One region of the Streptomyces sp. NPDC057253 genome, then DNA from elsewhere that is predicted to be linked to it. Evidence: riboswitches for the same ligand, from Rfam matches in the RefSeq annotation. Region 1 holds a riboswitch; each other region holds the start of a gene.
What was found. Region 1 has a riboswitch for S-adenosylmethionine ahead of thrC (threonine synthase). Riboswitches for the same ligand answer to the same signal wherever they lie in the genome.

Region 2: linked by a shared signal. The riboswitch ahead of ACFULQ_RS17810 (ABC transporter substrate-binding protein) and the one ahead of thrC (threonine synthase) in region 1 are both predicted to bind S-adenosylmethionine.
Region 3: linked by a shared signal. The riboswitch ahead of ACFULQ_RS42290 (aminotransferase class V-fold PLP-dependent enzyme) and the one ahead of thrC (threonine synthase) in region 1 are both predicted to bind S-adenosylmethionine.
Region 4: linked by a shared signal. The riboswitch ahead of ACFULQ_RS17875 (transporter substrate-binding domain-containing protein) and the one ahead of thrC (threonine synthase) in region 1 are both predicted to bind S-adenosylmethionine.

Annotation. Positions count from the first base shown of each region.
Region 1 covers NZ_JBHUXV010000167.1:1,838-9,461, forward strand. The annotation lists gene groL (chaperonin GroEL) at 1-1,439, opposite strand, end outside; gene ACFULQ_RS44450 (cold-shock protein) at 2,086-2,292, opposite strand; gene ACFULQ_RS44455 (MoaD/ThiS family protein) at 2,736-3,011, opposite strand; gene thrC (threonine synthase) at 3,126-4,406, opposite strand; SAM riboswitch class I at 4,424-4,579, opposite strand; gene ACFULQ_RS44465 (glucosyl-3-phosphoglycerate synthase) at 4,725-5,669, shown strand; gene ACFULQ_RS44470 (trehalose-6-phosphate synthase) at 5,778-7,172, shown strand; gene otsB (trehalose-phosphatase) at 7,169-7,624, shown strand, end outside.
Region 2 covers NZ_JBHUXV010000028.1:41,042-48,665, forward strand. The annotation lists gene ACFULQ_RS17800 (ABC transporter permease) at 1-605, opposite strand, end outside; gene ACFULQ_RS17805 (ABC transporter permease) at 602-1,561, opposite strand; gene ACFULQ_RS17810 (ABC transporter substrate-binding protein) at 1,565-3,184, opposite strand; SAM riboswitch class IV at 3,563-3,676, opposite strand; gene ACFULQ_RS17815 (DUF1684 domain-containing protein) at 3,765-4,586, opposite strand; gene ACFULQ_RS17820 (LLM class F420-dependent oxidoreductase) at 4,656-5,579, opposite strand; gene ACFULQ_RS17825 (NtaA/DmoA family FMN-dependent monooxygenase) at 5,708-7,108, opposite strand; gene ACFULQ_RS17830 (LLM class flavin-dependent oxidoreductase) at 7,105-7,624, opposite strand, start outside.
Region 3 covers NZ_JBHUXV010000141.1:9,987-17,610, reverse strand. The annotation lists gene ACFULQ_RS42295 (PQQ-binding-like beta-propeller repeat protein) at 1-153, opposite strand, end outside; gene ACFULQ_RS42290 (aminotransferase class V-fold PLP-dependent enzyme) at 221-1,582, opposite strand; SAM riboswitch class IV at 1,703-1,819, opposite strand; gene trpD (anthranilate phosphoribosyltransferase) at 1,896-2,960, opposite strand; gene ACFULQ_RS42280 (cytochrome bc complex cytochrome b subunit) at 3,186-4,823, opposite strand; gene ACFULQ_RS42275 (Rieske 2Fe-2S domain-containing protein) at 4,820-5,875, opposite strand; gene ACFULQ_RS42270 (c-type cytochrome) at 5,872-6,681, opposite strand; gene ACFULQ_RS42265 (heme-copper oxidase subunit III) at 6,742-7,362, opposite strand; gene ACFULQ_RS42260 (hypothetical protein) at 7,508-7,624, shown strand, end outside.
Region 4 covers NZ_JBHUXV010000028.1:55,441-63,064, reverse strand. The annotation lists gene ACFULQ_RS17900 (LLM class flavin-dependent oxidoreductase) at 1-932, opposite strand, end outside; gene ACFULQ_RS17895 (NtaA/DmoA family FMN-dependent monooxygenase) at 929-2,305, opposite strand; gene ACFULQ_RS17890 (LLM class flavin-dependent oxidoreductase) at 2,326-3,522, opposite strand; gene ACFULQ_RS17885 (putative leader peptide) at 3,604-3,690, opposite strand; gene ACFULQ_RS17880 (GNAT family N-acetyltransferase) at 3,737-4,462, opposite strand; gene ACFULQ_RS17875 (transporter substrate-binding domain-containing protein) at 4,552-5,577, opposite strand; SAM riboswitch class IV at 6,007-6,114, opposite strand; gene ACFULQ_RS17870 (MDR family NADP-dependent oxidoreductase) at 6,347-7,387, shown strand; gene ACFULQ_RS17865 (MerR family transcriptional regulator) at 7,409-7,624, shown strand, end outside.

The DNA of each region.
Region 1 (7,624 bases):
CCGGTCGCGGCGTTCAGGCCGTGACCCGGGGTGAGGTTGCGGACCTTCTCCACCACGACGCCGCCCTCGAGGCCGGCGTTGACGGCGATCTGCTTCAGCGGGGCCTCCAGGGCGAGCTTGACGGCGGCAGCGCCGGTCGCCTCGTCACCCTCCAGCTCCAGCTTCTCGAAGACACCGGAGGCCTGGAGCAGGGCCACGCCACCACCGGCGACGATGCCCTCCTCGACGGCCGCCTTGGCGTTGCGCACGGCGTCCTCGATGCGGTGCTTGCGCTCCTTGAGCTCGACCTCGGTCGCGGCACCGGCCTTGATGACGGCGACGCCACCGGCGAGCTTGGCCAGGCGCTCCTGGAGCTTCTCGCGGTCGTAGTCCGAGTCGCTGTTCTCGATCTCGGCGCGGATCTGGTTCACGCGGCCCTGCACCTGGTCCGAGGAACCGGCACCGTCCACGATGGTGGTCTCGTCCTTGGTGACGACGACCTTGCGGGCGCGGCCCAGGAGGTCCAGGGTCGCGTTCTCCAGCTTGAGGCCGACCTCCTCGGAGATGACCTCGCCGCCCGTGAGGATGGCGATGTCGCCGAGCATGGCCTTGCGGCGGTCACCGAAGCCCGGGGCCTTGACGGCGACGGACTTGAAGGTGCCGCGGATCTTGTTGACGACCAGGGTCGACAGGGCCTCGCCCTCGACGTCCTCGGCGATGATCAGCAGCGGCTTGCCCGACTGCATGACCTTCTCCAGGAGCGGGAGCAGGTCCTTGACGGAGCCGATCTTGGAGTTGGCGATCAGGATGTACGGGTCGTCGAGCGACGCCTCCATCCGCTCCATGTCGGTGGCGAAGTACGCCGAGATGTAGCCCTTGTCGAAGCGCATACCCTCGGTGAGCTCCAGCTCCAGACCGAAGGTCTGGGACTCCTCGACGGTGATGACGCCTTCCTTGCCGACCTTGTCCATGGCCTCGGCGATGAGCTCGCCGATCTGGGTGTCGGCGGCGGAGATGGAGGCCGTGGAGGCGATCTGCTCCTTGGTCTCGACATCCTTGGCCTGCTCAAGGAGAGCGGCGGAGACGGCCTCGACGGCCTTCTCGATACCGCGCTTGAGGGCCATCGGGTTGGCGCCGGCGGCTACGTTGCGCAGGCCTTCCTTGACGAGGGCCTGGGCGAGCACGGTCGCGGTGGTCGTACCGTCACCGGCGACGTCGTCCGTCTTCTTGGCGACTTCCTTGACCAGCTCGGCGCCGATCTTCTCGTACGGGTCCTCGAGCTCGATCTCCTTGGCGATGGAGACACCATCGTTGGTGATCGTGGGGGCGCCCCACTTCTTCTCGAGGACGACGTTGCGGCCCTTGGGGCCGAGCGTCACCTTGACGGCGTCCGCGAGCTGGTTCATGCCGCGCTCGAGGCCGCGCCGCGCCTCCTCGTCGAACGCGATGATCTTGGCCATGTGAAGTGGTCCCTCCAGGACTGGGGGTGATTCCTTCGGACCGCGCCCGCGCCCGCGACGGACGGCTCGCCGGCCTGTGGATCCTTGCCCCACTAGGCCTGCGGGCCTCACCGACCCGGTCCATCTTTGTCACTCTCACCTTCAGAGTGCTAACGCCAATGATTAGCACTCGGCCTGGTCGAGTGCAAGCGCCTCCCGAAGACCGGGCCGGGTTCGCTCACGCGGGCGCGGACCGGCGAGGGCCGCCCCGCGCAGCTCCCGGCACCCGGATCGCGCACCCCGGAGGCGACGGTTTCGGCGGTCGGGCGGCTACCGGCCGGTGGGGGCCGAGCGCGCAGTTCCCCGCGCCCCTGGGGAGGTTGCAGCGGCCCGGCACCAAGGGCGCGCAGAGGCGCGAGGAACTGCGCAAACCGCCCCACCGGCCCCGCAGACGAACACGAACCCCCGCACACACCCAGGGGCGCGGGGAACTGCGCAAAACGCCCGCCCCCACCGGCCCCGCAGACGAACACGAACCCGCACCGACCCCGCCCAACCGCCGGAGGCACAGGCACATACCGAAGGGCCCGTACCCATGACTCCCCATGGGGTACGAGCCCTTCAGTGAAGAAAAGAAGAACGACGCTGTTGTTACCCGGCGCGTGCTTCAGCCAGTCGCGAGACGGACCATGTCCGCCTGCGGCCCCTTCTGACCCTGCGAGATCTCGAACTCGACCCGCTGGCCCTCTTCAAGGGTGCGGTAACCGTCCATCTGGATCGCGCTGTAGTGGACGAATACATCCGCACCACCGTCGACCGCGATGAAGCCGTACCCCTTCTCCGCGTTGAACCACTTGACGGTGCCCTGAGCCATGCCTAACTCCCCTATTACTGGCCCTTGCACGGACCCGCACTTCGCGGATCCGGGTCAGACCTCACCCCCCACATGGTTGGGGGCGTGCGCCGGAACGCGTCGACCGCGGCTGAATGTATCTGTCCAACTGCCGTCTGCAACAGGTCAATCGGACGAGAATTCTGGACGGAAGGGGTCCGGAATGTAGTGAGAATTCGCCTGAATTCGGGGCAAGTCGGGCCCCATAAAGCACGCATAAGGCACATAAGACGCGCACACTTTGGCTACTTCTCATCGCACGTGGAGCGAGAACTCATATGCATGCGGCAAGGAGAAAGCCGCTGCTTCCCCAACTGTACCGCGCTCAACCATAGAGAATTGCCCCCTCCGCTTCTCTCACGGAGGGGGCAATCGGATGAACACTCGGTCATCACTATTACCGAAGGTAATGACCAGTCATACGGTCACCCGCCGGCGACCGCCGGGATGATCGAGACCCCGGCCCCGTCCGGCGTCGCCGTCTCCAGCCCCTGCTCGAAGCGCACGTCGTCGTCATTCACGTACACATTGACGAACCGCCGCAGCTTGCCCTGGTCGTCGAGAACCCGGGCGGCGATACCGGTGTGGTTCTTCTCCAGATCGGCGATGACCTCGGCCAGGGTCCCACCCTCGGCGGTCACCTCGGCCTGCCCGCCGGTGTAGGTGCGCAGGATGGTAGGGATACGGACGGAAACACTCATGTTCAGGACCTCCGGTCAGGTAGTCGCCCTGGGGGCGCGGGGCTGTATCGATATGCGGCTCCGCCGCGTGGGCGCGACCAGCCCCCACGGACCCGCCGCCGCACAGCGACCTGCTTATGCGAGACCAGCCTCGCGGAACGAATCAAGGTTGGGACGGATCGTGGCGGTAAGACCCGTACCCGCCACCGCGTCCAGCGTCTTCAGACCATCCCCGGTGTTCAGCACAACGGTCGTCAGCGAGGGATCCAGCAGACCGCTCTCGATCAGCTTCTTCGCCACCCCCACGGTCACCCCACCGGCGGTCTCCGCAAAGATCCCCTCCGTACGCGCAAGCAGCTTGATCGCCTCGACGACCTGCTCGTCGTTCACATCCTCCACCGCACCCCCCGTACGCCGGGCGATGTCCAGCACATACGGCCCGTCGGCCGGGTTCCCGATCGCCAGCGACTTGGCGATGGTGTTCGGCTTCTGCGGCCGTACGACGTCATGGCCCGCCTTGTACGCCACCGACACCGGCGAGCAGCCCTCCGCCTGCGCCCCGAAGATCTTGTACGGCTTGTCCTCGACGAGCCCGAGCTTGATCAGCTCCTGGAGCCCCTTGTCGATCTTCGTGAGCTGGGAGCCGGAGGCGATCGGCACGACCAGCTGGTCCGGGAGCTTCCAGCCCAGCTGCTCGCAGATCTCGTACGCCAGCGTCTTGGAGCCCTCGGCGTAGTACGGCCGCAGGTTGACGTTGACGAAGCCCCAGCCCTCGCCGGCCGGGTCGCCGATCAGCTCGGAGCAGAAGCGGTTCACGTCGTCGTAGTTGCCCTCGATGCCGACGAGCTCGCCGCCGTAGATCGCGGCCATGACGACCTTGCCCTGCTCCAGGTCGTGCGGGATGAACACGCACGAGCGGAAGCCGGCCCGGGCGGCGGCGGCACCGACCGCACCCGCGAGGTTGCCGGTCGAGGAACAGGAGAGAGTGGTGAAGCCGAACGCGCGCGCCGCCTCCAGGGCCTGCGCGACGACGCGGTCCTTGAAGGAGTGCGTCGGGTTGCCGGAGTCGTCCTTGATGTACAGGCCGCCGGTGACGCCGAGCTCGCGGGCGAGGTTGTCGGCCTTGACGAGCTGGGTCCAGCCGGGGTTGATGTTGGGCTTGTCCGCCACGTCCGCCGGCACGGGCAGCAGCGGGGCGTAGCGCCAGATGTTCGCGGGTCCCGCCTCGATCTGCTTGCGGAGCTCCTCGGTGTCGTAGGCCGAGAAGTCGTACGCGATCTCGAGCGGGCCGAAACACTCCTCGCAGGCGAAGACCGGGCCCAGCGGGACGCGGTGGCCGCACTCGCGGCAGCTCAGTGCCGCGGCGGGACCCAGGTCGACGGAGTTCGTGGTGCTTGCAACAGTCTGCGCAGCCATGGAGGCGAGGCCCTTTCTCCTCATCTTCCTCACGACGCGTTTCGCCGTGAGACGGATTTGGCACCTTCCCTAGCCGGGAGCCTCGCGAAATGATCAACGGTGATCTACGAGAACCGACTGGAGGGTTGCCGGGGCTTCATCGGGCCGTATCCCTCTGCCCCTCTGGATGAGCGGTATGAAGTTGTGTCGGCGGGCCTGCCAGGACATGCGATGGTCACCCGCGTTGTTCAAGACTGTAACCGACAACCAGGACAGTTGAGATAGGCCGTCCGAACCGCGAGACGGATCACACGGATCACACACGAAGGAGCCGCCTACGTGCTGGAAGAAGTCGAGCGCTGGCTGAGCACCCGCTCCTGGTCGGTGACCGATCGCCCGCTCCACCAGATCATGGCCGCCAAGCAGCGCACCGGGCAGACGGTCAGTGTCGTGCTGCCCGCGCTCAACGAGGAGGAGACGGTCGGTGACATCGTCTCCGTGATACGTCACGACCTCGTGAAGCAGGTGCCGCTGGTCGACGAGATCGTCGTCGTCGACTCGGGGTCCACGGACCGCACCTCCGAGGTCGCCGCCGCGGCCGGCGCCGTCGTGGTGCACCGCGACGAGATACTGCCCCGGCTGCCCGCCCTCCCCGGCAAGGGCGAGGTGCTGTGGCGCTCCCTGCTGGCCACCCGCGGGGACATCGTCTGTTTCATCGACGCCGACCTGAAGGAGTTCTCCTCGGACTTCGTCTCCGGCATCGTCGGCCCGCTGCTCACCGACCCCGAGGTCGACCTGGTCAAGGGCATGTACGACCGTCCCCTGGGCGGCGCCGCGGGTCAGGGCGGCCGGGTCACCGAGCTCATGGCGCGCCCGCTGCTGAACATGCACTGGCCGCAGCTGGCCGGTTTCGTCCAGCCGCTGGGCGGCGAGTACGCGGCCCGCCGCAGCCTCCTCGAACAGCTCCCCTTCCCGGTCGGGTACGGCGTCGAGCTGGGCATGCTGGTCGACGCGCTGCACCTGGTGGGCCTGGACGCCCTCGCCCAGGTCGACGTCGGCGTCCGCAAGCACCGTCACCAGGACGGCCAGGCACTGGGCCGGATGTCGGCGGCGATCTACCGCACGGCCCAGCTCAGGCTGGCCCGCGGCCACATGATCCGCCCGTCCCTGACCCAGTTCGAACGCGGCGAGGACGGCTTCGAGCCCCGCACGTACTCGGTGGACACGGAGGAACGCCCACCGATGACGGAAATCCCGGAGTACATGAAACGAAGGGCTGCGTAGACCTACCAGGGGCGCGGGGAACTGCGCGCCCAGCCCCCACCGACCCGCAGCCGACCACGCACCCACGGGAACGTTTGAGCGGTTGCACCCCGGGCTAGATGTCGAGTCATGGCTCCCTCGCACAACGCCAACGTACTGGTCGCATCCAACAGAGGCCCCGTCTCGTACGAGGTCCAGGAGAACGGCGAGCTCAACGCCAAGCGCGGCGGCGGCGGCCTGGTCTCCGGCCTGTCCGCGATCGGCCCCGACGCCGGCGCCCTGTGGGTCTGCTCGGCCCTGTCCGACGGCGACCGCGAAGCAGTCGCCCAGGGCGTCGGCGAGGACGGCGTGCGGATGCTCGCGATCCCGGCCGACGTGCACGCGGACGCGTACAACGGCATCGCCAACTCGGTCCTCTGGTTCGTCCACCACCTGCTCTACCAGACCCCGCTGGAGCCGGTCTTCGACGCGGAGTTCCGGCGCCGGTGGGCGTCGTACGAGACGTACAACCGCGCCTTCGCCGAGGCGCTGGCGCAGGAGGCGGCCGAGGGGGCGGCGGTCCTGGTGCAGGACTACCACCTGTGCCTGGTGCCGGGGATGCTCCGCGAGCTCCGCCCGGACCTGCGGATCAGCCACTTCTCGCACACGCCGTGGGCGCCGGTGGACTACTTCCGGATGCTCCCGGACGACATCGCGGCGCAGCTGCTGCGGGGCATGCTCGGCGCCGACCGGCTCGGTTTCCTCACCCGCCGGTGGGCGGACGCCTTCACGGCCTGCGCCACGGAGTTCGCGGGCGGGCTCGGGGACACGCAGGTCGGCGTGCACGGGCTGGGCGCCGACGCGGACTTCCTGCGCGAGCGTTCGCACGCGGCCGACGTCGAGGAACGGATCGTCGGTCTGCGCGAGGAGATCGGGGCCGGCCGGAAGACGATCGTGCGGGTGGACCGGACCGAGCTGTCGAAGAACATCGTGCGCGGGCTGCTGGCGTACCGGCGGCTGCTGGAGTCGCGGCCCGAGTGGCGGGAGCGGGTCGTGCACGTGGCGTTCGCGTATCCGTCCCGGCAGGATCTCGCGGTGTACCGGGACTACACGGCCGAGGTGCAGCGGGTGGCGGAGGAGATCAACTCCTCGTACGGCACGCCCGGCTGGACCCCGGTCGTGCTGCACGTCAAGGACGACTTCGCGCGCTCGCTCGCCGCGTACCGGCTGGCCGACGTGGCCCTGGTCAACCCGATCCGGGACGGCATGAACCTGGTCGCGAAGGAGGTGCCGGTGGTCTCCGACGAGGGGTGCGCGCTGGTGCTGTCGCGGGAGGCCGGGGCGTACGAGGAGCTGGGCGACGACGCGATCACGGTCAACCCCTACGACGTGGAGCAGACGGCGGCGGCCCTGCACGAGGCCCTGACCCTGCCGGCCCACGACCGCGCCGAACGCGCGAAGCGGCTGGCCGCGGCGGCCACGGCCCTCCCTCCGGCCCAGTGGTTCCTGGACCAGTTGAACGCGCTGAAGGCGCTGGACGCATGAGCCTGCCGACGCCCAGCACGCCCGCCGGCCGCGACGGTCTCCGGGCGCTCCTGTCGCACCCGCGGGGCGCGGTGATCGGGCTGGACTTCGACGGGACGCTCGCGCCGATCGTGGCGGACCCGGAGCGGGCGCGGGCGCATCCCGAGGCGGTGTCGGTGCTGGCCGCGCTGGCCCCGAAGGTGGCGTCCGTGGCGGTGATCACGGGCCGCCCGGCCGAGGTCGCGGTGCGCCACGGCGGCTTCGCGGGCGTCGCCGGTCTGGAGCATCTGACCGTCCTCGGCCACTACGGCGCGGAGCGCTGGGACGCGGCCACGGGTGAGATCACGGCACCGGAACCGCACCCGGGTGTGGCGGCGGTCCGCGCCGAGCTGCCGGCCCTCCTCGACGGCACCGGCGCCTGGATCGAGGAGAAGGGCGGCCGGGCGGTGGCCGTCCACACCCGCCGGGCCCCG
Region 2 (7,624 bases), on a different contig from region 1:
ACGAACACCGCCTGCCGTACCCGCAGCACCTCCGAGCGCGCCACCCGCGCGAAGGCGGCCACGCTGGCGATGCCGACCGCGACCGCCACCTTCACCGTGCCGTAGCCCAGCGCGGTGACCAGGGCCAGGGACAGGAACAGCGCGGGGATGGACAGCAGCACGTCGACGAAGCGCATCAGCACGTCGTCCACCCAGCGGCCCACGAACCCGGCGACCACCCCGAGCAGACCTCCGACCACGAACGCCACGAGTACGGCGATCAGCGTCGCCTTCAGGGACAGTTGGGCGCCGTGCACGACCCGGGAGAACACATCACGGCCCAGCTCGTCGGTGCCGAACCAGTGACTGCCGCTCGGGCCGCGGAAGTTCTGCGACGGTACGCCCTTCAGCGGATCCTGCGAGGTGAACAGGGTGGGCCGGAACGAGGCCAGCACCACCAGCACCAGGACGACCACGGACAGCAGCAGCCCGGGGCGGCGCACCGCGAAGCGCAGCAGGCGCCGTACGTCCACGCGGCGGCCGGGACCGGGGTCGGGCCGCGTCTCGACCGGGCGGGCCAGTCCCAGGGCCGCTTCGGCGGAGTCGTCGACAAGGCTCTGGCTCATGCGAGGGCCGCCTTTCCGCCCGAGGTGACCACGATCCGGGGGTCGAGGAGGGGATAGACCAGGTCGATGACGAGGTTGGTCATGACGAAGATCAGTGCTCCGAACACCACTACCCCCTGGACCAGCGGGATGTCCTGCGCCGTGACCGCCGCCGCGGTGACCCGGCCGAGGCCGTCGCGGGAGAACACCGTCTCGACGACCACCGAACCGGCGATCAGCTGTCCCACCAGGAGGCCGACGACCGTCAGCGCCGGCAGGGACGCGTTGCGCAGCGCGTGCCGCAGATGGACCCGCCACCGGCCGGCGCCCTTGGCCCGGGCGGTCTCCACATACGCCTGGTCCAGTGCGGTGAGCAGGCTCTTGGCGAGCACCTGCGCGATCTGCGCACCGGTCGGCACCGCCAGGGTGAGGGCCGGCAGCACCAGCCCCCTGAATCCGTCGTTGCCGAACGCGGGGAACCAGCGCAGCCGGAAGGAGAACGCCTCCACGAGCAGCAGCCCCACCCAGAACGTCGGGACGGACACCCCGAGCGGCGGCAGCGACAGCAGCAGCTGCCGCAGCCACCGCTGCGAGGTGTAGGTCGCCAGCACCGCGAGGCCTCCGCCGAGCAGCACCGCCAACAGCAGGGCGGCACTGGTCAGTTGGAGGGTCTGGGGCAGTGCGTCGCCGAGCGTGGAGGTCACCGGGCGGCCCGTGGACACCGCGTTGCCGAAGTCCCCGCGCACCGCCCGTCCCAGATAGTCGGCGTACTGCACGAGCACGGGTTTGTCGAAGCCGTACTCGTGCCGCAGGGCGGCGAGCCGGGCCGGATCGACCTCGCCCGAGTCCAGCCCGGCACCGGCCATCGCGGTGACCGGGTCACCGGGCAGCCAGTTCAGCACCAGGAACGACACCGTGTACGCCGCCCACAGCACCCCGACCGCCTGCGCGAGTCGCTTGATCACATAGCGGCGCACGTGTCAGCCGATCCAGGTGTCGTGCAGCTGGACGCGGCTGCCCGAGTCGAAGTCGAGGTCGTGGACCTTCTTCGTCACGGCCAGTTGGGTCTGGAGCTCGACCACCGGCACGTTGTACGCGTTCTGCACGATCAGCTTCTGCGCCTCGTCCACCAGTTGCCCGCGCTTGGCGGTGTCCGGGGTCGCGGCCTGCTCGGACAGTGCCGTGTCCAGCGAACTGGCGGGCAGCTTGTAGGAGTTGTTCAACTGGGTGGAGAAGGAGGTGCGCAGGATGTCCGGGTCGGCGCGGGTCACGTTCCCCCACACCACGTCGAAGTCACTCGACTGGACGGTGGTGGCGAAGTCACTGACCTGGCGCTGCTGGAGCACCACGTCGATCCCGACCGCCTTCAACTGCTGCTGGACCAGCTCCAGGGCGGGCTGGTTGGTGCCCGCGTTGGGGAACCAGGTGATGGTCAGGCGCAGCTTCTTGCCGTCCTTGACGCGGATCCCGTCGCTGCCCTCCTTCCAACCGGCCTCGTCGAGCAGGGACTTGGCCTTGGCCGCGTCGAAGGCGAGATCCGAGGAGAGGTCGGTGTAGTCGGGTGTGGTGTGCGCCAGGACGCTGGTCGCCGGCCGGGTGCCGGTCGGGAACACGGTGTCGGCGATCTGCTTCCGGTCGACGGCGGCCAGGATCGCCTGACGCACCTTGGTGTCCTTGAGCAGGGGCCGGGAGTTGTTCAGGCCCAGGCCGAACACCACGCCGGGGTTGGCGCGCCGCAGCAGGGTGACCTGACCGCCCTTGAGGGCCGCCTCGTTGGCCTTGCCGACGCTGCTGATCGCGTCCACCTGCCCGGACTGGAGACTGCCGGCCCGCACCCCCGCCTCGGGCACGACCTTGAACACCACCTTGTCCAGGTAGGCCTCGCCCTTCTTGGACCACAGGGAGGAGCCCCAGTCGTAGCCGGTGCGCTTGGCCAGGGTGATCGACTGGTTCTGCACGTACTGCTTCAGCACGAACGGCCCGGATCCGATCACGCCCTCGCTGCACTTCTGCTGCGGGGTCTTCTTCGCGCTCGCCGACGACTCGATGCCCAGCGAGTGGGTCGAAGTCGCTTGCAGGAACTGTGCGTTGGGCTGCTTGAAGGTCACCTTGACGGTGAGCGGGTCCACCACGGCGGTGCTCTGGACACCGCTGAGGTAGCCCTGCGCGAGGGCCCCGAGGGGGCCGAGCTTCGGCACCGCGTCGAAGTTGTCCTTGACCACCTGCGCGGTCAGCTGGGAGCCGTCGCTGAAGGTGACACCCGAGCGAAGGTGGAACGTGAACTGGGTCGCGTCGGAGTTGACGTCCCAGCTCTTGGCCAGCCACGGCACGATCTTGCCGGTCTCAGGGTCCTGGTCGGTCAGGGAGTCGACGGTCTGGCGCACCGAGTAGATGCTCTCGTTGCTGTTGACCTGCTGAGGGTCCACGCAGCCGGAGTCGGAACCCACCGCGAACGTCAGGGTGCCGCCGGACTTCGGCCGGCCGCTGCCGGCGCCGGAGCCGTCACCGCTCGATCCGCAGGCGGTCAGCAGCACACCGGTGGTGGCCAGGGCGGTCAGCGCCGCCCAACGGGAGGATCGGAAATCCGGAATTGCTCTCACGGAGGGGTACTCCTACTCGTGTCACCAGGCACGGGTGCCGCAGAAGGCGCGGGCGTGCGTGGGCGTGCCGGGGCGTGCGGCCCCGGCCGGCGTCGGCCGGGCCGGGGCTGCGCGATGCAGACGGGGATCAGGGGGGAAACGGGGATCCGGCAGAGGGCGGGATCAGGTGGAGCCGGGTGCGGCGACGACCGGTGCCGGACGTCGACCGGCCCTGGGACGGCCTGTCAGGCCTGACAGAGGCTGCTGTCCGAGCGCTTCAGGTCGATGTGGCGCCGGCGCGAGAGCCGGGAGAACACCGTGGCGAGACCGAAGGACGCACCGAGGTCTTCACAACGAAGCCGCATGCCGATCCTTCCCGTCCTTGGCCCCGTGCGAGGGGCTACGCGCTTGCGGAGATCGTCGGTGATCCCGCCGGGCTTTCACCTGGAGCACCCCACCGCGTGGGAGGGTTGCCGGTCAGCGAGCCAGGGCTTGACGCTGACACTCAATGCCTTTTGTGATCGTACGGAGGGCGCTTGCCGTACGTCAATGGCGCAAAAGCACGCCGTGCAGGGGGAGTCGGGGCGCGAGTGCGCCCAGCTCAGGAGCCACCGCGCTCACGGGGGATCTTCTGACCGGCCTCGACCGCCACCGGCAGCCGGTTCTCGGCCGGGGGCAGCGGGCAGGTGGCCAGGTCCGTGTAGGCGCAGGGCAGGTTCGTGGCCCGGTTGAAGTCCAGGACGACCGAACCGTCGGCGGCGGGCGGCTCCAGGGCGAGGGCCCGGTTCGCGGCGTAGGTCGTGACCCCGGAGGTCTCGTCGGTGAACAGGACCAGCAGCCGTCCCGCGCCGTGGCCGGGGAACGCGGTCAGTGACAGCGGGCGCCCGTCCAGCTCGAACTCGACCCTGCCCGGAGCGTCGTACACATGCTCAAGGCCTTCCACGGCGGCGCCCACGGTGGTCGGCCGCGGAGTGTCGAAGGGGACGTAGCGGCCCGTCACGGCCCAGCGCGGGTCGGGGGCGTAGGCGGGCGTTCCGGCGAAGGCCGTGCGCAGCGGCGCGTCCGGGTGCCGGGGGCGCACGATGTCGTTGCCGCCGCGCTTGGCGACCTCGATGACGGCGTCCTTCCAGACGGCGTTGACGCCGCCGCGCTCGGGAATCACACCGAAGCGGTGTTCACCGTGCACCGGCGTGCCGTCGACGACCAGTTCCTCGCCCTCGTCGAGGTCGACGACGACTCCCTCGGGGCCGGTGCGCCAGGCGCCGGGCGCGTCCGGGAAACGCTGGGGCGTCTCGTCGAGCCAGTGCAGGCCGGTGACCGCCAGGAACCCGTGGGGGTCGGCGAGCCGGGCCTCCTGGGCGCGGTGCCACTCCTGCCAGTTCTCGGTGAAGGCGTGGAGGTCAGTGGTGGCCTCGGTGGTCATGGGGAATCTCCTTGGTGTCGGGGGCTTTTGGGCGGGGGCGGTAGGGGGTTGTCGAGTCGACGGCTGTGCTCAGCCGGCCAGTTCGCCGAGGAGTCGCCAGGTGCGTCGGCGAGCCGCCTCCCCCGCGAGCTCGGTGCCGGAGAACACGACCTCGGTGGCGCCGGCGTCGCGGTAACGGCGTACCTCGGCCTCGACCGTCTTCTCGTCGCCGATCACGGCCAGGTCGGCGGCACGCCGGCCGCCGGAGAGTTCGATGACCCGGGCGTAGGACGGGATCTGCTCGTAGAACGCGAGGTTGTCGATGGCCTTGGCCCGCACCGCGTCCACGTCGTCAGTGACCACGCCGGGCACCAGGGCCACGACCCTCGGCGCGGGCTGTCCGGCTGCCTCGGCCGCGGCGGTCAGGGCGGGCACGATGTGGTCCGCCAGGGCACGGGGACCCGCCAGGTAGGGCAGGATCCCGTCCGCCAGTTCCCCGCTGGCCCGCAGGGCCTGTGGGCCCATCGCGGCGACCAGCAGGGGGACACCGCCTTCGGCGCCCGGCACGCGCGCCGGGACCGGGGTGGCCGCGGTGAGCAGTTCCCCGTGGAAGTCGGCCGTACCGGTCTCGGTCAACTCCCGCAGGGCGATGAGGAATTCGCGCAGCCGGGCGATGGGGCGTTCGAAGGGCAGGCCGAAGCCGGTCTCCGTCAGCAGTTTCGTGCCCAGGGCCAGGCCGAGGTGGTAGCGGCCGTGGGTGGCGGCCTGCGCGGTCTGGGCCTGGCTGGACACGAGCAGCGGATGCCGGCCGAAGACGGGAATCGCGGAGGTGCCGACCTGGAGGCCCGGCACCTCGCGCCCGACGATCGCCGCGAGCTGGGGTGAGTCCGCGCCGAAGGTCTGCCCGAACCAGGCCGACGTGACACCGAACTCCGCGGCCTCCTGGGCGAGTTGGACGGTGGCGTCGACCTGGTTCGGCGCGTCGGACGCGTTGAGCGCTACTCCAACAGTCATGTCAGTCAGAACCGGCGCGAGGCGAGCCCGCATTCCGGTCCGTCTGTGACAGCTTCTTGTCAGTCATGTGTCCTCGGTCCTGAGGTCCTGAGGTCCTGAGGTCCTGAGGTGAAGGGGCATCCCGGTCCTCAGCCTGCCTGCTGCCGTTCCTGCGCGGCACGGTGGGTGAGGGGCGCGCGCAGGCCGAGGTGGTCGCGGAGTGTGGTGCCGGTGTACTCGGTGCGGTAGATCCCGCGTTCCTGCAGTTCCGGGACGAGCAGGTCGACGATGTCGTCGAGGCCGTCGGGGATGAGGTACGGCGTGACGTTGAAGCCGTCGATCGCGCCGTGCCGTACAAAGCGGGCGAACTTGTCGGCCAGGCCGGACGGGGTGCCGACGTGCCCGCGCTGCGGGCCGAGGGCGATCACGGTCTCGCGCAGCGACCAGCCGTGCGCCTCGGCCTTCCCCCGCCATTCGGCCACGACGGCCCGCGGGTCGGCGATGCGCCGGGCCCCGAAGGAGCCGTCGTTCTCGGTGACGACCGGGTCCTCGGCGGGCAGCGGGCCGTCGGCGTCGCGGTCGGACAGGTCGATGCCCCACAGCAGTGAGGCGATCCCGAGCGCGGTGGCGGGGGTGACCTGCTGGAGCCGGATCCAGCGCTTCTTCTCCTCGGCCTCCTCCTCGGTGGCACCGATGATGATCTCGGTGCCGGGCAGGATCCGCAGATCGTCGTCGGGCCGGCCGACGGCGCGCAGACGGGTGCGGATGTCCTCGGCGAAGGCCAGGGCGTCGTCGAAGTCGGTGCCGTGCGCGGAGAAGATGACGTCGGCGTTGCGGGCGGCGAAGTCGCGGCCCTCGCCGGAGTCACCGGCCTGGAAGATCACCGGGTGGCCCTGGGCGCTGCGCGGCAGGGTGGGGGCGAGGTCGACGTCGAACTGCGGCCCCCGGTGGCGTACCTGCTGTACGGCGCCGGCCACGGACCAGGCGGGCGCGTCGACGGACGTGCTCACCGCCTTGTCGTCCCAGCCGTCCCACAGGGCGCGGGCCACGGTGAGGAACTCCTCGGCGCGCCGGTAGCGGTCGGCGTGGTCGAGGTAGCCGCCGCGGCGGAAGTTGGCGCCGGTCCAGGCGTTGTCCGTGGTCACCACGTTCCAGCCGGCGCGGCCCTCGGAGAGCAGGTCGAGGCCGGAGAGGCGGCGGGCGAGATCGGTGGGCTCGTTGAAGGTGGAGTTGGAGGTGGAGACCAGGCCGATCCGGCGGGTGACCGCGGCCAGGGCAGCGAGCTGGGTGATGGCGTCCGGCCGTCCGGCCACGTCGAGGTCGTGGATCCTGCCGTCGACCTCGCGCAGCCGCAGCCCCTCGCCGAGGAAGAACGCGTCGAACAGGCCCCGTTCCGCGGTCTGGGCGACCTTGCGGAAGGAGGCGGGGTCGATCTGCGAGCCGCTGTCGGGGGCGGACCAGATCGTCCAGTGGTTGACGCCCTGGAAGAAGACTCCGAAGTGCAGCTGTGCGTGTGGCCGGGGGACGTCGAGGGGGTCGGTGCGGGTCATCGGGCTTCCTCCTGGACGGCCGCGGACGCGAAACGGTTGGCGGGGCGCTCCAGACCCAGGGTCGAGCGCAGGGACGTGCCGGGCAGCGGGCGGGCGACCAGGCGCCGCTCCGACAGGGCCGGCAGGACGAGGCGGGAGAGGACGGGCAGGTCCTCGTCCAGTACGAGCGGATGCAGCCGTACGCCGTCCACGTGGCGGCTCAACTCGTCGAGAACAGCGACCAGTTGGCCGACGGAACCGATGTGGCGCAGCCGTCCCCGGTCGGTCCACGGCGCGTACCGTTCCAGGTCCGCGACGCGCTCGGCGCCGGTCGCGTCCGGCGTGTCCAGCGCCACCTCGACCTCGGCGAAGACGCGGGGCGTGCCAGCGCCGGCGGCGGTCTCGGCGATGGATGCCGGGTCGCGGCCCTCGACCAGGGCGATGTCGAGCTGCGCGGCGGGCACCCGGTCCGGCCGGCCCAGGACGACGAGTTGCCCCTGCGGCGGACGCGGCACGATCGCCGGGCCCTTGACGGCG
Region 3 (7,624 bases), on a different contig from region 1:
CTCGGCGTGCTCGGCGCGGACGACCTTCACGGCCAGCCGGGGCCCGCCGCGCGCCTCGGCGAGATACACCTCGCCCATCCCGCCGGACCCGAGTCTGCCCAGGACCTCGTACGGCCCGATGGTCCGCGGGTCCGTCTCGCGCAGCTCCTGCACCCCGTGCTCCCCCTGCCTCCGTACGGCTGCCGGGGTCGAGCGTATACGCGGGGTGGACGCCGGTACGTCAGACGGCCGGGACGCAGCGGCCGTCCTCCGTGCGGTACGACCACTTCGCACCGTCCGCGACCAGTTCCTTCACGGCCTTCACGAACCGCTCCACGTGCTCGTCCGGCGTGCCCGCGCCGAAGCTCACCCGGATCGCGTTCAGCGACTTCTCACCGGGCGCCGCCTCGGGGGCCCCGCACTCGCCCTGGGTCTGCGGGTCGCTGCCGAGGAGGGTGCGGACGAGGGGGTGGGCGCAGAAGAGGCCGTCGCGGACGCCGATGCCGTACTCGGCGGACAGGGCGGCGGCGAAGTGGGAGCTGTTCCAGCCCTCGACGACGAAGGAGATCACGCCGACGCGGGGGGCGTCGTCGCCGAACAGGGAGAGGACACGGACCTCGGGGACCTCGGCGAGGCCCTCGCGGACCTTCTCGATCAGGTGCTGCTCACGGGCGACCAGGGTGTCGAAGCCGGCCTCGGTGAGGGCCTTGCAGGCCGACGCGATGGAGTAGGCGCCGATGACGTTCGGGGAGCCGGCCTCGTGGCGGGCGGCGCTGTCGTGCCACTCCACGTCCACTCCCCCGTCCTCGCGCCGGGTGACCTTGCGGCTGGCGCCACCACCCGCGAGGTAGGGGTCGGCCGCCCTGAGCCAGTCGGCGCGGCCGGCGAGGACTCCGGAGCCGAAGGGGGCGTACAGCTTGTGGCCGGAGAAGGCGACCCAGTCGACGTCGAGGTCGCGGACGCTCACCGGGTGGTGCGGGGCGAGCTGGGCGGCGTCGAGGACGATCCGGGCGCCATGGGCGTGGGCGGCGGCGGCCAGCTCGCGGACCGGCCACAGCTCACCGGTGACGTTGGAGGCACCGGTGACGCAGACCAGGGCCGGGCCGTAGGGGTCCCGGGCGGCGAGGGCCTTCTCCAGGGTCTCGACGGCCTGGAGCGGGGTGCGCGGGGCGTCGAGGTAGCTGACCCGGGCGTCCTTCCAGGGCAGCAGGCTCGCGTGGTGCTCGGTCTCGAAGACGAAGACCTGGCAGTCGGCGGGGAGGGCGGCGGCGAGGAGGTTGAGCGAGTCGGTGGTCGACCGGGTGAAGATCAGCTGGTCGTCCGCACGGCAGTCGAGGAACTCGGTGACGGTCCTGCGGGCGTTCTCGAAGAGGTCGGTCGACAGCTGGGAGAGGTAGCCGGCCCCGCGGTGCACGCTGCCGTAGTAGGGCGCGTAGGCCGCCACGTCGTCCCAGACGCGCTGGAGGGCGGGGGCGCTGGCCGCGTAGTCGAGCGCCGCGTAGGTGACTTCGCCACCCGTGACGAGCGGGACGGTGACATCCCGGCCCAGAACGGGCAGCTGGGCACAAAGCGACTGGACGGAGGCAGCGGTGGAGACAGACATGGGGGACTCCCGTGAAAAGTGAAGGGTGAGAGGGGTGTGCGGAGGCGGGGCTCGGCGCCCTAGCGCATTCGCTTGCTCACGGAAGACTCCTCGAACGACCAGGATCCCTGGTTCGTGAGGGATCCGCGCTTGCCGCAGACCTCGCTGCCTACGGCCTGGTCTTCACCCGGGGCACCCCGCCACGGACGGAGGGTTGCCGGACAGTCGGCCGGGGCCTCATGACTGTCACTCATGACCTGGTCAAAAAACCTACGCGATGTGATCGTCGTCCCGCAACCCGTGTCCGGATCGCGGGACGACACCCCGCCGGCCGCTACGCGTTGCTCGCGGCCACCCAGCGCTCCAGCGTCCGCTTGGCCGACCCGGAGTCGATCGACTCCGCGGCCTTGTCCATCCCGGCCCGCAGCTGCTCGGCCAGCGTCCCGGTGCCCGGGTCCAGGGCCACCAGCGCGGCCGCCGAGTTCAGGAGTACGGCGTCCCGGACCGGGCCCGTCCCGCCGTCCAGGAGCTTCCTGGCGACCTCCGCGTTGTACGCCGGGTCACCACCGCGCAGGGCCTCGACCGGGACCAGCTCGATGCCGACGTCACGGGGGTCGAAGCTCTCCTCGGTGACCTTGCCGTCCCGGACGACCCAGACGTGGGAGGTCGAGGTGGTCGTCAGCTCGTCGAGGCCGTCGTCACCGCGGAAGACCAGCGAGGAGTTGCCGCGCTCGGCGAAGACGCCCGCGACGACCGGGGCCATGCGCGGGTCCGCGACCCCGACGGCCTGGGCGCGCACCCGGGCGGGGTTGGTCAGCGGGCCGAGGATGTTGAAGACCGTGCGGATGCCCAACTGGCCGCGTGCGGCGCCCGCGTGACGCAGCGCGGGATGGAACTTGATCGCGAAGCAGAAGGTGATCCCGGCCTCCTCGGCGACCTCGGCCACCCGCTTCGGCGTCAGCTCCAGATTGACGCCGAGCTTCTCCAGGACATCCGAGGCGCCGGACGCGGAGGAGGCGGCCCGGTTGCCGTGCTTGACGACCGTGGCGCCGGCTCCGGCCACGACGATCGCCGACATGGTGGAGATGTTGACGGTCTTGGCGCCGTCGCCGCCGGTGCCGACGATGTCGACCGTCCGCCCGGGGACCTCGATCACATTGGCGTGCGCGTACATCGTCCGCACCAGCCCGTTGATCTCCTCGACCGTCTCGCCCTTGGCCCGGAGCGCGACCACGAACCCGGCGATCTGCGCGTCGGTCGCCTCGCCCTGCATGATCCGGTCCATCGCCCACGCCGTGGCGTCGGCGCTCTGGTCCCGCCCGTACAGCAGGGCGTTCAACACCTCGGGCCAGGAACGGCCCGCCGCGATGTCGCCTCCAGCGGGGGTCACAGCGCTCATGGGGCCGCTCCAGATGTCGTAGAGAAGTCTGCTGCCACCCTATCCAGCCCACAGCACGTCGCAGGCCCCCGTCCGGTGTTCGGACGGGCCATCTCAGGGGCGCGGGGAACTGCGCAAAAAGCGCCCGCCCCCACCGAAGCCGCACCCGCACGGCAAAGGACCCCGTCCGGGATTCGGACGGGGTCCTTTCAACCGCGCTGTGGCGAGCGCAGCGACAAGCAGGGATCAGTGGTGGCCGTGGCCGCTGGTGATCTCCTTGTACTCCTCGACGGTCGGCTTGGCGATCTGGGACTCCTCGCCGTAGTACGCCTCGCTCAGCTTGGCGCGCAGCTTCTCGGTGCCCTTGACCTTGCGCTCGACGCCGTTCTCGTCGACCGTGGCGCCGATCGCGGCCGGCTTGTACTGCTCGTGTGCCGTGAGCGTGTGCAGCTGCTCCTGGCTGAGCGGCTCGTGCACCTCGATGAACTCACCGTGCGGCAGGCGCTTGATGATGCCGGACTCGCGCCCGTGCAGCACCTTGTCCTTGTCACGGCGCTGGAGGCCGAGGCAGATCCGCTTGGTGACGATGAACGCGAGGACCGGGGCGACGAAGAACGCGACCCGCACGAACCAGGTGATGGCGTTGATCGACAGGTGGAAGTGGGTGGCCCAGAGGTCGTTTCCACCACCGACCAGCAGCACGAAGTACCAGGTGATCCAGGCGACACCGAAGGCCGTACGCGTCGGGGCGTTGCGCGGGCGGTCCAGGATGTGGTGCTCGCGCTTGTCGCCGGTGACCCAGGACTCGATGAACGGGTAGACCGCGATCGCGACCAGGACCAGCGGGAAGATCATCAGCGGGATGAACACACCCAGGACGAGCGTGTGACCCCAGAAGTTGATCTCCCAGCCCGGCATGACACGGATCAGGCCCTCGGAGAAGCCCATGTACCAGTCCGGCTGGGCGCCCGTGGACACCTGGTCCGGACGGTAGGGGCCCATCGACCAGATCGGGTTGATCGAGGCGATCGCCGCGATGGCCGCGATGACACCGAAGACCAGGAAGAAGAAGCCTCCGGCCTTGGCCATGTAGACCGGCAGCAGCGGCATGCCGACCACGTTGTTGTTCGTCTTGCCGGGGCCCGCGAACTGCGTGTGCTTGTGGTAGAAGACCAGGATCAGGTGGCCGACGACCAGACCGAGCATGATGCCCGGCAGCAGCAGGACGTGGATCGAGTAGAAGCGGGCCACGAAGTCGCCGCCCGGGAACTCCCCGCCGAACAGGAAGAACGACAGGTACGTGCCGACGATCGGCACGGACAGGACCGCGCCCTCCATGAAGCGGACACCGGTGCCGGAGAGCAGGTCGTCCGGGAGCGAGTAACCGGTGAAGCCGGTGAACATGCCGAGGACGAACAGCAGGAAGCCGAACAGCCAGTTGACCTCACGCGGCTTGCGGAACGCGCCCGTGAAGAACACCCGCATCATGTGCACGAACATGCCGGCGAGGAAGATCAGCGCCGCCCAGTGGTGGATCTGCCGGATCAGCAGACCACCGCGCACATCGAAGGAGATGTGCATGGTCGAGTTGAACGCCTCGGACATCAGCTGTCCCTGCAGCGGGACGTAGCTGCCGTGGTACTCCACCTCGTTCATCGACGGGTGGAAGAACAGCGTCAGGTACACACCCGTGAGGATGATGATGATGAAGCTGTAGAGGCAGACCTCACCCAACATGAACGACCAGTGGTCGGGGAAGATCTTGCGCATGTTGGCCTTGGCCAGGGAGTAGATCCCCAGCCGGCCGTCGGCCCAGTCGGCGACACGCTCGCCGGCCGGTGCCTTCCCGCGAGAGCGGGCTTCGGTGGACTCTGTAGTGCTCATCCGCGCTCCCAGAATGCAGGACCGACGGGCTCCTCGAAGTCGCCGAGCGCTTCAAGGTAGCCCTCGTCGTTCACGCCGATGCGCAGCTGCGGCAGGGCGTGACCGGCGGGGCCGAAGATCACCCGGGCACCGTCGGAGAGGTCGAAGGTGGACTGGTGGCAGGGGCAGAGCACGTGGTGCGTCTGCTGCTCGTACAGGGAGATCGGGCAACCGACGTGGGTGCAGATCTTCGAGTACGCGACGATTCCCTCGTGCGACCACTCGAGCTCGCGCTTGTCCTTGATGTTGTCGGGCTGGAGCCGGACGATCATCAGGGCGGCCTTGGCGATCTCGGTCTGGAACTCCTCGGAGTGCTCCTCCAAGCCCTCGGGCTTGGCGAAGGTGAGGGAGCCGACCGCGACGTCCGAGGGACGCAGCGGCTGGTCGGTGTTCATGTTGACCAGCAGCTTGCCCTTGGACCACATGGTGTGGCGGAGCTTGGTGCCGGGCAGCGGACCGAGGTCGCGCAGCAGCATGACACCGGAGAGCGGGAACAGGGCCAGCGCGCCGAACATCGTGTTGCGGATCAGCTTGCGGCGGCCGAGCGCCGACTCCTTGGCGCCCTGCTTGAAGTCGGCCATGACCTTGGCCTTGACCTCGGGGGGCGCCTCGATCGGGTGACGCTCGTCGGCGATCTCCTCGTCGGACATCAGGGTGCGGGCCCAGTGGACCGCACCCGCGCCGATCGCGAAGAGGGCGAGACCGAGGGTCAGGCCCAGCGCGAAGTTCAGCGCGTTGATGTGCCCGATCGGGAAGACGAAGATCGACTTGTCGTGGGGGATGCCCACGTACGAGGCGATGAACCCGATCGTCGACAGCATCGAGACCGTGAACAGCATGGCCACCGTGCGCTCGGACCGCTTGGCGGCCCGCTCGTCGATGTCCTGCACCCGGTGCTCGTGGGGCGGCAGACCGGGGTCGGCGAACGGGTTCTGCTCGTCCGCGACGCCTACCGCGCCGTGCGCGTCCTGCTCTGCGGGCAGGTTCTCTTCTGGAATGTCTTGGCTACTCATGACTTCTTGGCCTTTGCGGTCCGAGCGGCGACCCAGACGGCGACCGCGATCAGCGCGCCGAGGCCGAAGATCCAGGCGAACAGGCCCTCGGAGACCGGGCCGAGACCGCCCAGCTCAAGGCCGCCGGGGCTCACGGTGTCGTCGCCGTTGACCGCGTTCAGGTACGCGATGATGTCCTTCTTGTTCTGCTCCGACAGCGTGGTGTCGGGGAACGACGGCATGTTCTGCGGGCCGGTCTGCATGGCCTCGTAGATGTGCTTCGGGTCGACACCCTCGAGGCTGGGCGCGAACTTGCCGTGCGTCAGCGCGCCACCCTTGCCGGTGAAGTTGTGGCACTGCGTGCAGTTGTCGCGGAACAGCTCACCGCCCTTGGCGATGTCGGCACCGTCGGGGCCGTACTGCGCCTCGGTCGGGATGGTCGGACCCGCGCCCAGCGAGGAGATGTACGCGGCCAGCTGGTCGATCTCGGCCTGCGTGTAGATGACCTTCTTGCGCGGAACCTGCGCGCCCGGCTGCTGGGCCGGCATACGGCCGGTGCCGACCTGGAAGTCGACGGCCGCGGCGCCCACGCCCACCAGGCTCGGTCCGTCGGAGGATCCCTGACCGCCGGTGCCGTGGCAGCTGGCGCAGCCTACGGCGAAGAGCTTCTTGCCCTCGTCGATGGCCAGGGACTGGGCGGTTTCATCTGCCTGCGCCTTGCTCGCGGGCGCGAACACGGCGTACAGCCCCCCGGTGCATGCCAGCGCGAGGAGTAGGACGACGAGCGCCGCCAGCGGGTGGCGTCGTCGTGCGGAGAGCTTTTTCACGGATTACCCCGGTGTCAGGATCTTCTGCGTCGATGCTTGCGATGTCGGGAGCGGGCCCGGCTACTTGATCATGTAGATCGTGGCGAAGAGGCCGATCCAGACGACGTCGACGAAGTGCCAGTAGTAGGACACGACGATCGCGGCGGTCGCCTGCTCGTGGGTGAACCTCTTGGCCGCGTAGGTACGCCCGAGAACGAACAGGAACGCGATCAGGCCGCCCGTCACGTGCATACCGTGGAAGCCGGTGGTCAGGTAGAACACCGAGCCGTACGGGTCGGAGGACAGGGACAGCCCGTCCTTCTTCACCAGCTCCGTGTACTCGTAGATCTGACCGCCGATGAAGATCGCGCCCATGATGAACGTGACGATGAACCAGCCCCGGAGCTTCTTCACGTCACCGCGCTCGGCGGCGAAGACGCCGAGCTGGCAGGTGAGCGAGGAGAGCACCAGGATCGTGGTGTTCGTCGCCGAGAACGGGAAGTTCAGGCTGTGCGCCATTTCCTTCCAGTGATCGGGTCCCGTCACCGATCGCAGGGTGAAGTACATCGCGAAGAGGGCCGCGAAGAACATCAGCTCGGAACTCAGCCAGATGATGGTTCCGACGCTGGTGAGGTTCGGTCGGTTGACCGACGGGTGCGCGTGCCCGGTGTCTACTGTCGTTGCTGTCGCCACGACCGACATTATGTCGGTCGCTTATCCCGCCCTCACTCCGGGGGGTGCCGTTCGGAGTGTCTTGCTGGTCCGTACCGGTGTTGACGTGGTGTTCAAGGGAGTAGCATCCGGGCCAACGGGCCTGTCCTTACGACGCTGACGTCACGGAGGAACAATGCAGCCGACCGCCACGGTGCTGGTCTACAGCGACGATTCCAACACCCGCGAGCAAGTTCGGCTGGCGACGGGGCGGCGTCCCGCTCCCGATGTTCCGGTGGTGGAGTTCGTGGAG
Region 4 (7,624 bases), on a different contig from region 1:
GCGTGCAGGTGGACCACCGTGTGGCCGAACTGTTCGTGGTAGCGGTGCACCTTGTCGATGACCTGCTGCGGGCTGCCGATGAGAGCCGAGCTGCGTTCGACGAAGTCCTCCAGGGTCTCGAAGACGATCGGGAGACCGGCCTTCTTGAAGAACGCCAGATTGGACTCGAAGATCGGGCGGTACGCCGCCAGCGCCTCCTGAGAGGTGGGCGCCACGTAGATGCCCGCCGTGCCCGCACCGACGGCGATCTTCGCCGGATCGTGGCCGTAGTGTGCCCAGCGCTCACGGTAGTACCGGATCAACTCGGCATACGGCTCAATGGGGTTGGTGACGTTCGCCGAGAACAGCGGGTCGCCGTAGCGGGCGGCCAGGTCGACCGACTCCTTGCTGGTGGCGCTGCCGTGCCACACGCGGACCGGGTGCTGGTACGGCCGCGGCCACACCTCGGCGTCCGTCAGCGGAGGACGGAAGCGGGTGTCGGCACTGACCTTGTCCTGCCGCCAGATCTTGCGGAAGACCTCATAGCTCTCGGCGTTGCGGTCCCACTGGTCCTCGGGCGTGACCTGGAACAGGTCGCGCTGCGCGGCGCCGTTGCCCTTGCCGATGATCAGGTCCAGGCGCCCCTCGGACAGGTGGTCGAGGGTGGCGTAGTCCTCGTAGGCGCGGACCGGGTCCAGCAGGCTCAGCGTCGTGACGGCCGTGAACAGGCGGATCCTCTTCGTGAGGGCGGCCACATGGCTGAGGACGACGGTCGGTGAGGAGGAGATGAACGGCCGCTCGTGCCGCTCCCCCACACCGAAGCCGTCGAAGCCCAGTTCCTCCGCGAGCAACGCGTTGTCGAGCACCTCACGGAAGCGGTCGTGGGTCGACTTCTGCACCCCGGTGACGGGGTCCGGACGATGGACGATGAGGGTGATCGCGAGGAACTTCATGAGGCCGCCCGGTGTGCGGTGCGGGTGTCGTCGGGGTGGGCGAGGCCGAGGTGGTGGCGCAGGGTGGGGCCGTCGTAGTCGGTGCGGAAGACGCCCTGTTCCTGGAGGAGGGGGACGACCTTGTCGGCGAAGGCGTCCAGGCCGGTGGGGGTGATGTGGGGGACCAGGATGAAGCCGTCGCTGGCGTCGGCCTGGACGTAGTCGTTGATGGTGCGGGCGATGGTGGCGGGTGAGCCGATGAAGTTCTGCCGGTTGCCGGTGTTGATGACCAGGTCGCGGATGGACCACTTGTTGGCCTCGGCCAGCTCACGCCACTCGCGGGCGGTGGCCAGCGGGTCCCGGTACATCCGCACCTGGGCCCGGCCCTTGGAGATGTGGTTGTCGCTGACGTCCGGATCGATGTCGGGCAGCGGCCCTTCCGGGTCGTACGACGAGAGGTCCCGGTTCCACACGAACTCCAGGTGCTTGAGCGCGGTGGCGCCGCTGACCTGCTGGCGGCGCACGGTCCGGGCCAGTTCCTCGGCCTCGGCGTCGGTGTCGGCCAGCGCGAAGGACGCTGCGGGCAGAATCAGCAACTCCTGCGGGCGGCGCCCGTACTTGGCGAGACGGCCCTTGACGTCGGTGTAGAAGGCCTGGCCCTCGGTCAGGGTGGCGTAGCGGCTGAAGATGGCGTCGGCGGAGGAGGCGGCGAACTCGCGGCCCTCCTCGGAGTCACCGGCCTGGAAGATGACCGGGCGGCCCTGCGGGGAGCGCGGCACGTTGAACTGGCCGTGGATGTCGAAATGCTGCCCGGTGTGGACGAAGGAGCCCGCCTTCGCGTCCCGCAGGAACACCCCCGCAGCCTGGTCGGCAAGGATCTCCTGCCCCGTCCAGGAGTCGAAGAGTTCCTGGGTGGTGGCCAGGAACTCCCGGGCCCGGGAGTAGCGCTCGCTTTGCGGGAGGAAGCCGCCGCGGCGGAAGTTCTCGCCGGTGAAGGCGTCCCAGGAGGTGACCACGTTCCACGCCGAGCGGCCCCCGGACAGGTGATCCAGGCTGGCGAACTGGCGGGCCACCTCGTAGGGCTCGTTGAAGGTGGAGTTGATGGTGCCGGTCAGCCCGAGGTGCTCGGTGACGGCGGCCAGCGCGGCCAGGATCGTGAACGTGTCCGGGCGGCCCACCACGTCCAAGTCGTATATTTTTCCGCCCTGTTCGCGGAGCCTGAGTCCCTCGGCGAGGAAGAGGAAGTCGAACTTGGCGCGTTCGGCGGTGCGCGCGAAGTGCGCGAAGGAGTCGAACTCGATGTGACTGCCGGCCTCCGGGTCGCTCCACACGGTGGTGTTGTTGACGCCCGGGAAATGCGCGGCTAGGTGAATCTGCTTCAAGGGCTTGGACATGGTGGCGGGATCCCTCCGGCTCAGACGGACGCGGCGTAGCGGTTGGCGGGGCGGGCCAGACCCAGCAGGCCGCGCAGGGTGTCCGCCTCGTAGGCGGTACGGAAGAGGCCCCGGCGCTGGAGCTCGGGCACCAGCCCGCGCGTGATCGCCGGCAGGTCATGGCCCAAAACGGCGGGCCGCAGCCGGAAGCCGGTGAGCCCTGCCGCCTGGAACTCGGCGAGGAGGTCGGCGAGTTGGGCCACGGTGCCGGTGAAGATCCGGGCGTCACTGGTGTACGGCTCCCCCGCCAGCGCGTCCAGACGGTCCCGGCGGGCAGCCGCCTCGGCCGGGTCCTCGTCGAGGAAGACCACCAAGTCGCCGAAGACATGCAGGAGTTCGCTCTCACGTCCGGCAACCGACTGTTCTGCGCGGATCTCGGCCACGATCGCCCGCGCCTGGCTGGCATCGTGCGGGGTGATGTAGCCGACGTCGGCCTGCCGGGCGATCAGCCGATAGGGCACGCTCTGGTGGCCGAGGGCAGTGACCAGCGGCTGTCCCTGCGGCGGACGCGGCGTGATGGAGGGGCCCTTGACACTGAAATGTTGGCCCTCGAAGTCGATGTAGTGCAGCTTGTCCCGGTCGATGAACCGCCCGCTGGCCGCATCCCGGATCTCGGCGTCGTCTTCCCAGCTGTCCCACAGCCGGCGCACCACCTCCACCCAGTCCGCCGCCTCCTCGAACAAGTCGGTGATCAGCTCCTGGGCCGGGGGGCTGTCGTAGGCCTCGATCCGCGGGATGCTGCGCCGGCCGAAGTGCGCCGCCTCACCGGGCCGGGCACTGACCTGCACCCGCACCCCCGCACGCCCGGTGCTGACATAGTCCAGGGTGGCGATCGCCTTGGACAGGTGGAACGGCTCGGTGTGGGTGACCACCGCGGTCGGCACCAGGCCGATATGCCGGGTCAGCGGCGCGATCCGCGAGGCGATCAGCACCGCGTCGAGGCGGCCGCGGACCTGGTCGGTGCGCTCGTCCGCAGCGAACAGGTGCGAGGACTGCGGGCCCAGGCCGTCCTCGATGGTCACGAAGTCCAGCAGGCCGCGCTCGGCCTCGGCGACCAGATCGGCCCAGTAACCGGCGGTGAACAGCTCACCGGGCCGGGCCACCGGCTCACGCCAGGAAGCCGGGTGCCAGCCGGTGCCGTCCAAGGCGACAGCAAGATGCAAAGAAGAAGGGGACACGAGCAGGTGCCTTCCTGGAGATCCGTACGAGAAGGCCGGCCCGCAAGGGTGGGGGCGCGGCGGCGGGGGGCAGCAGACGGGTCAGGAACAACACAGCGCGGCGGACACGCGCTGGAGATCGATGTGCGGCCGGGAGTAGAGGTGGGCGGAGCGCAGTACACGTGTCACTCGACCCACCCCCAAGTCATCGCCTTCGACAAGGACAACGGCACGGCTATGCCGTTTCTTCCAGGACGGCGGCTTCGGTCCGCCGTACAAGGGAGAAGGTCGTACGGCGGCGCAGGGTGAAGCCGATCGACTCGTAGAGCCGGATGGCGTTGGTGTTGTCCGCCGCCGCGTGCAGGAACGGCGTGTCACCGCGCTCCCGGATCCCGGCGGCGACCGCGCGGACCAGCCGGGTGGCCAGACCCCGGCCGCGATACGCCGGGTCGGTGCAGACCGCGCTGATCTCGGTCCAGCCGGGCGGGCGCAGCCGCTCACCGGCGAGGGCGATCAGGCGTCCCCGGTCCCGGATGCCCAGATAGGTACCGAGGTCTATCGTCCGCTCGAGGAAGGGGCCGGGCTTGGTGCGGGCGATCAGGTCCAGGATCTCGGGCACGTCGTCGGGTCCGAGCCGTACCGCCTCGGGGGCGGGTTCGGCCCGCAGCGCGGTGTCCACGAGTTGGACGCCCTCTCCCTCGCCGACGATCTCCCACCCGTCCGGAGCCTCGGTGACTCCCCCCACCGCGGCGGTGCCGTTGGGGCCGACGAGAGCGGCGAGGTCGGCCCAGGCGCGCGGGTCGTCCCCGTCGGAGACGGCGTGGAAGGGAGCCACGTCCTGCTGATAGCGGGCGGCGTGGCCGACGCGTTCGGCGAAGTGGGCGTGCGGGCCGGTGAGCGCGGCCCAGGCGGGGTTGTCCAGGATGTGCGCGGAGTTGGTGTCGAGGGTGGTGACGGACATGGCGTTGCGGTCTCCGGGGTGCGGCTCGGTGGGTCCGGCCGGCGGGGACTCCGTCGCGGGGCGGCGGCGGAGTCCCCGGTGCGCGGTGGTCAGGAGTTGTCGAGCGGCAGCCCGGGCGGGTTGACCTCGGACTTGGCGACGGCCTCGTTGTTGAGGTTGTACGCCTTGAGCCACTCGGCGTACTGGCCGTTCTTGATCAGGTAGTTGATCGCGTCGGCCAGCGGCTTGGCGAGGCCGCTGTCCTTCTTCGCCGTGGCCGCGATCAGGCCCTGCAGGCTCGCGCCCGCGCCCGAGTAAGTGCCCGCGGTGCGGGTGGCGTTGGGCGTGTTGGCCACCTGACGGTTGTGGTAGGCGAAGCCGGGGTTGGGGCCGAAGGAGGCGTCGATCTTGCCGCTGTTGAGGGCGAGATAGGTGCTCGGGCTGTCCTGGAAGTACTTGACGGTGAGCTTCTTGCCCTCCTTGGCCAGCTTGTGCTTCCACTCCAGGAGGATCTTCTCCTGGTTGGTGCCGGAGCCCACGGCGATCGTCTTGCCGGCGAGGTTCTCGTAGTTGCCGTCGAAGTTCCAGGTGCTCTTCTTCGGCACGATGAAGGCGAGGTTGTCCTGCCGGTAGGAGGCGAACTCGTACTTCTTCTTGCGCTCCTCGGTGTCGGTGACGTTGGAGAAGGCCACTTCGACCTTGCCGCTGTCGATGCCGACGAAGAGGTTCTCCCACGTGGAGTTCTTCACCTCGGGCTTGAGCCCGAACACCGCGGCGACCAGGCGGCCGAGGTCGGGCTCGGAGCCGGTCAGGGTCTTCTGGTCGTCGCCGACGTACGCCAGCGGCGGGAACCCGGCGGGCAGGGCACCGATGCCGATCTCCAGCTTGCCGCTCTTCTTGAGGGCGGCGGGCAGTTCGGCGCTGATGGACTTGACCTCGGAGACCTTGACGGTGGTCTCCTTGGCGGCGCCGTTGGAGACCCGGCCGATGACGACCTCACCGGATCTGGCGCTGTCGGTGGTGGTGGCCGCGTCGCTGTTGCCACCGCAGGCGGCGAGCCCGGTGGCCAAGGAGGCGACGGCGGTCGCCGCGGTGATGCCGCGTATCAGGCTGCGTCGGGTGAACTGGGTGGGCATGGCCGTTCCTTGTCGCTGAAGGTGATGAGGGTGGCGTGGGGGGAGGTCTGTTGGTTGCGGCCGGTCGGAGGACCTGGGCGACCAGGGCCGGCACGACCGCGGTGACGAAACGGCGGACGGGTAACTCGTGTATTTGCCAAGGGGTTTGACAGGCCGTCAGTGGCCGACGCCTCGGCGAGTCACCGGGGGCGGGGAGGGCGACGGCACACCGCGGCGGTGTCCGTCAGAAAGTGGGGGAGATGCGGGGAGGTGTCAGCCCCGACAGCGGGCGCGGCCCGGCTCGGTACACAGTGCGCTGCTCACGCGGAGCAGATCGACGGCGCGATCGGCGACGAGCAGGTTGGCGTACGGTGCGCAGCCCTGCGAGCGGCACGTCGCCGTCCTGGGTGCTGCGTACATGGCGTCACCGTCACCGTTCCTGCCCTGAGGGCCTCGCGCTTACCGACACTTCATCGGTCGGGTCGTCACCTGGGGCACCCCACCGCGGCGGAGGGTTGCCGGTCAGCAAGCCAGGGCTTGTCGCTGACGCTCTTGACCGTTCTGAACGGTAATTAAGACAACAGTCCGAACTCTTGTCAACGCCGGTCCAGCAGGTGGAACGGTCGGCGGCCCGGTTCGACGCGGACGCTCGACGCCGGCAAGGGGCCGGCGTGGACGCTGCGAGCATCCCGGCTTGACCTTGACGTGCGCGTCAGGGGCTAACGTCTGCGCGCCCGCACCGGCGGGTCGCCCGCTCGGCCCGCCTCGCTTCTCCCGACCAGGAGCCCCCATGGCCACTCCCCTGCCGTCCGCCACCCGCGAGATCCGGCTCGTCACCGCTCCTGAGGGGCTGCCCGGCCCCGAGCACTTCGCCGTCGTCGCCCAGTCGCTGCCCATGCCCGGGCCCGGACAGGTCCTCGTCCGCAACCGGTACTTCCTCGTGTTTCCCGGGCTGCGCACCCTGATCGGAGGCGCACCCGAGGGAGTACCCCTGCCGCCGATCCACGCCGGTGGCGTGCTCTTCGGCCCCGCTGTGGGCGAGGTCGTCGGCGTGGGCCCGGGCAGCCCACTGCGGCCGGGGGACGCCGTCACCCACCTGCTCGGGTGGCGCGAGCACGCGCTGGTGGCCGCGGCCGACTGCACCCCGGTCGACGCCGCACTGCCGGATCCGGTCGCCCACCTGTCGTCGGGGTCGGCCGCCTACGGCGCGCTCACCAGGCTCACCGACGTCCGTCCCGGCGACACGGTCCTCGTCACGGGGGCGGCGGGCGCGGTGGGGACTCTGGCCGGTCCGATCGCCAGGCTGCTGGGGGCCCGCAAGGTCATCGGCAGTACCCGGTCCCCGGCCAAGGCCGAGCGGCTGCGCACCGAACTGGGCTACGACGCGGTGGTGGTGTCCGGCGGGCAATTCCCCACGTTCGCCGAGCAATTGGGCACCGCGGCGCCCGAAGGCATCGACGTCCTGGTGGACACCGTGGGCGGCGAGCAGCTGACGGCGGCGCTCACGGTGGCGCGTCGAGGCGCCCGCTTCGCGCTCGTGGGCGCGCTGTCCGGCCAGCTGTCACCGCACCAGGACGGTGACAGCGCTCCGGCGGAGATCGACACCTTCCGCGTCATCAACCAGGGGATCACGCTGAGCGGTTACAGCGGCGTCGACCATCCCGAGGTGACGCAGGAGTGGGTCAAACGGTTCGGCGGCTGGCTGCGCTCCGGTGAGATCTCCTTTCCGCACGTGCGGATCCCGGGCATCGAACAGGCCCCGCGGGCGTTGCAGGAACTGTTCGAGGGACGGCACTTCGGCACCGTGGTCGTGGAGTTGCCGGCCCGGTGACCCACACGAAGCGAGGTCGGGATGCGCATCGGAGACGCGGCGGCAGCGGCCGGGACCACCCCACGGGCCCTGAGGTTCTACGAGGAGCGCGGTCTGCTGCCGCCACCGCGGCGTACGGCGACCGGCCAACGCCGGTACGGGCCGGACGAGGTCGCCCGCGTCCGCGTCATCCGCGAGCTCCTCGGCCTCGGCCTCACCGTCGAGGACCTGCACGGCATCGCCGACCGGATCCACCTC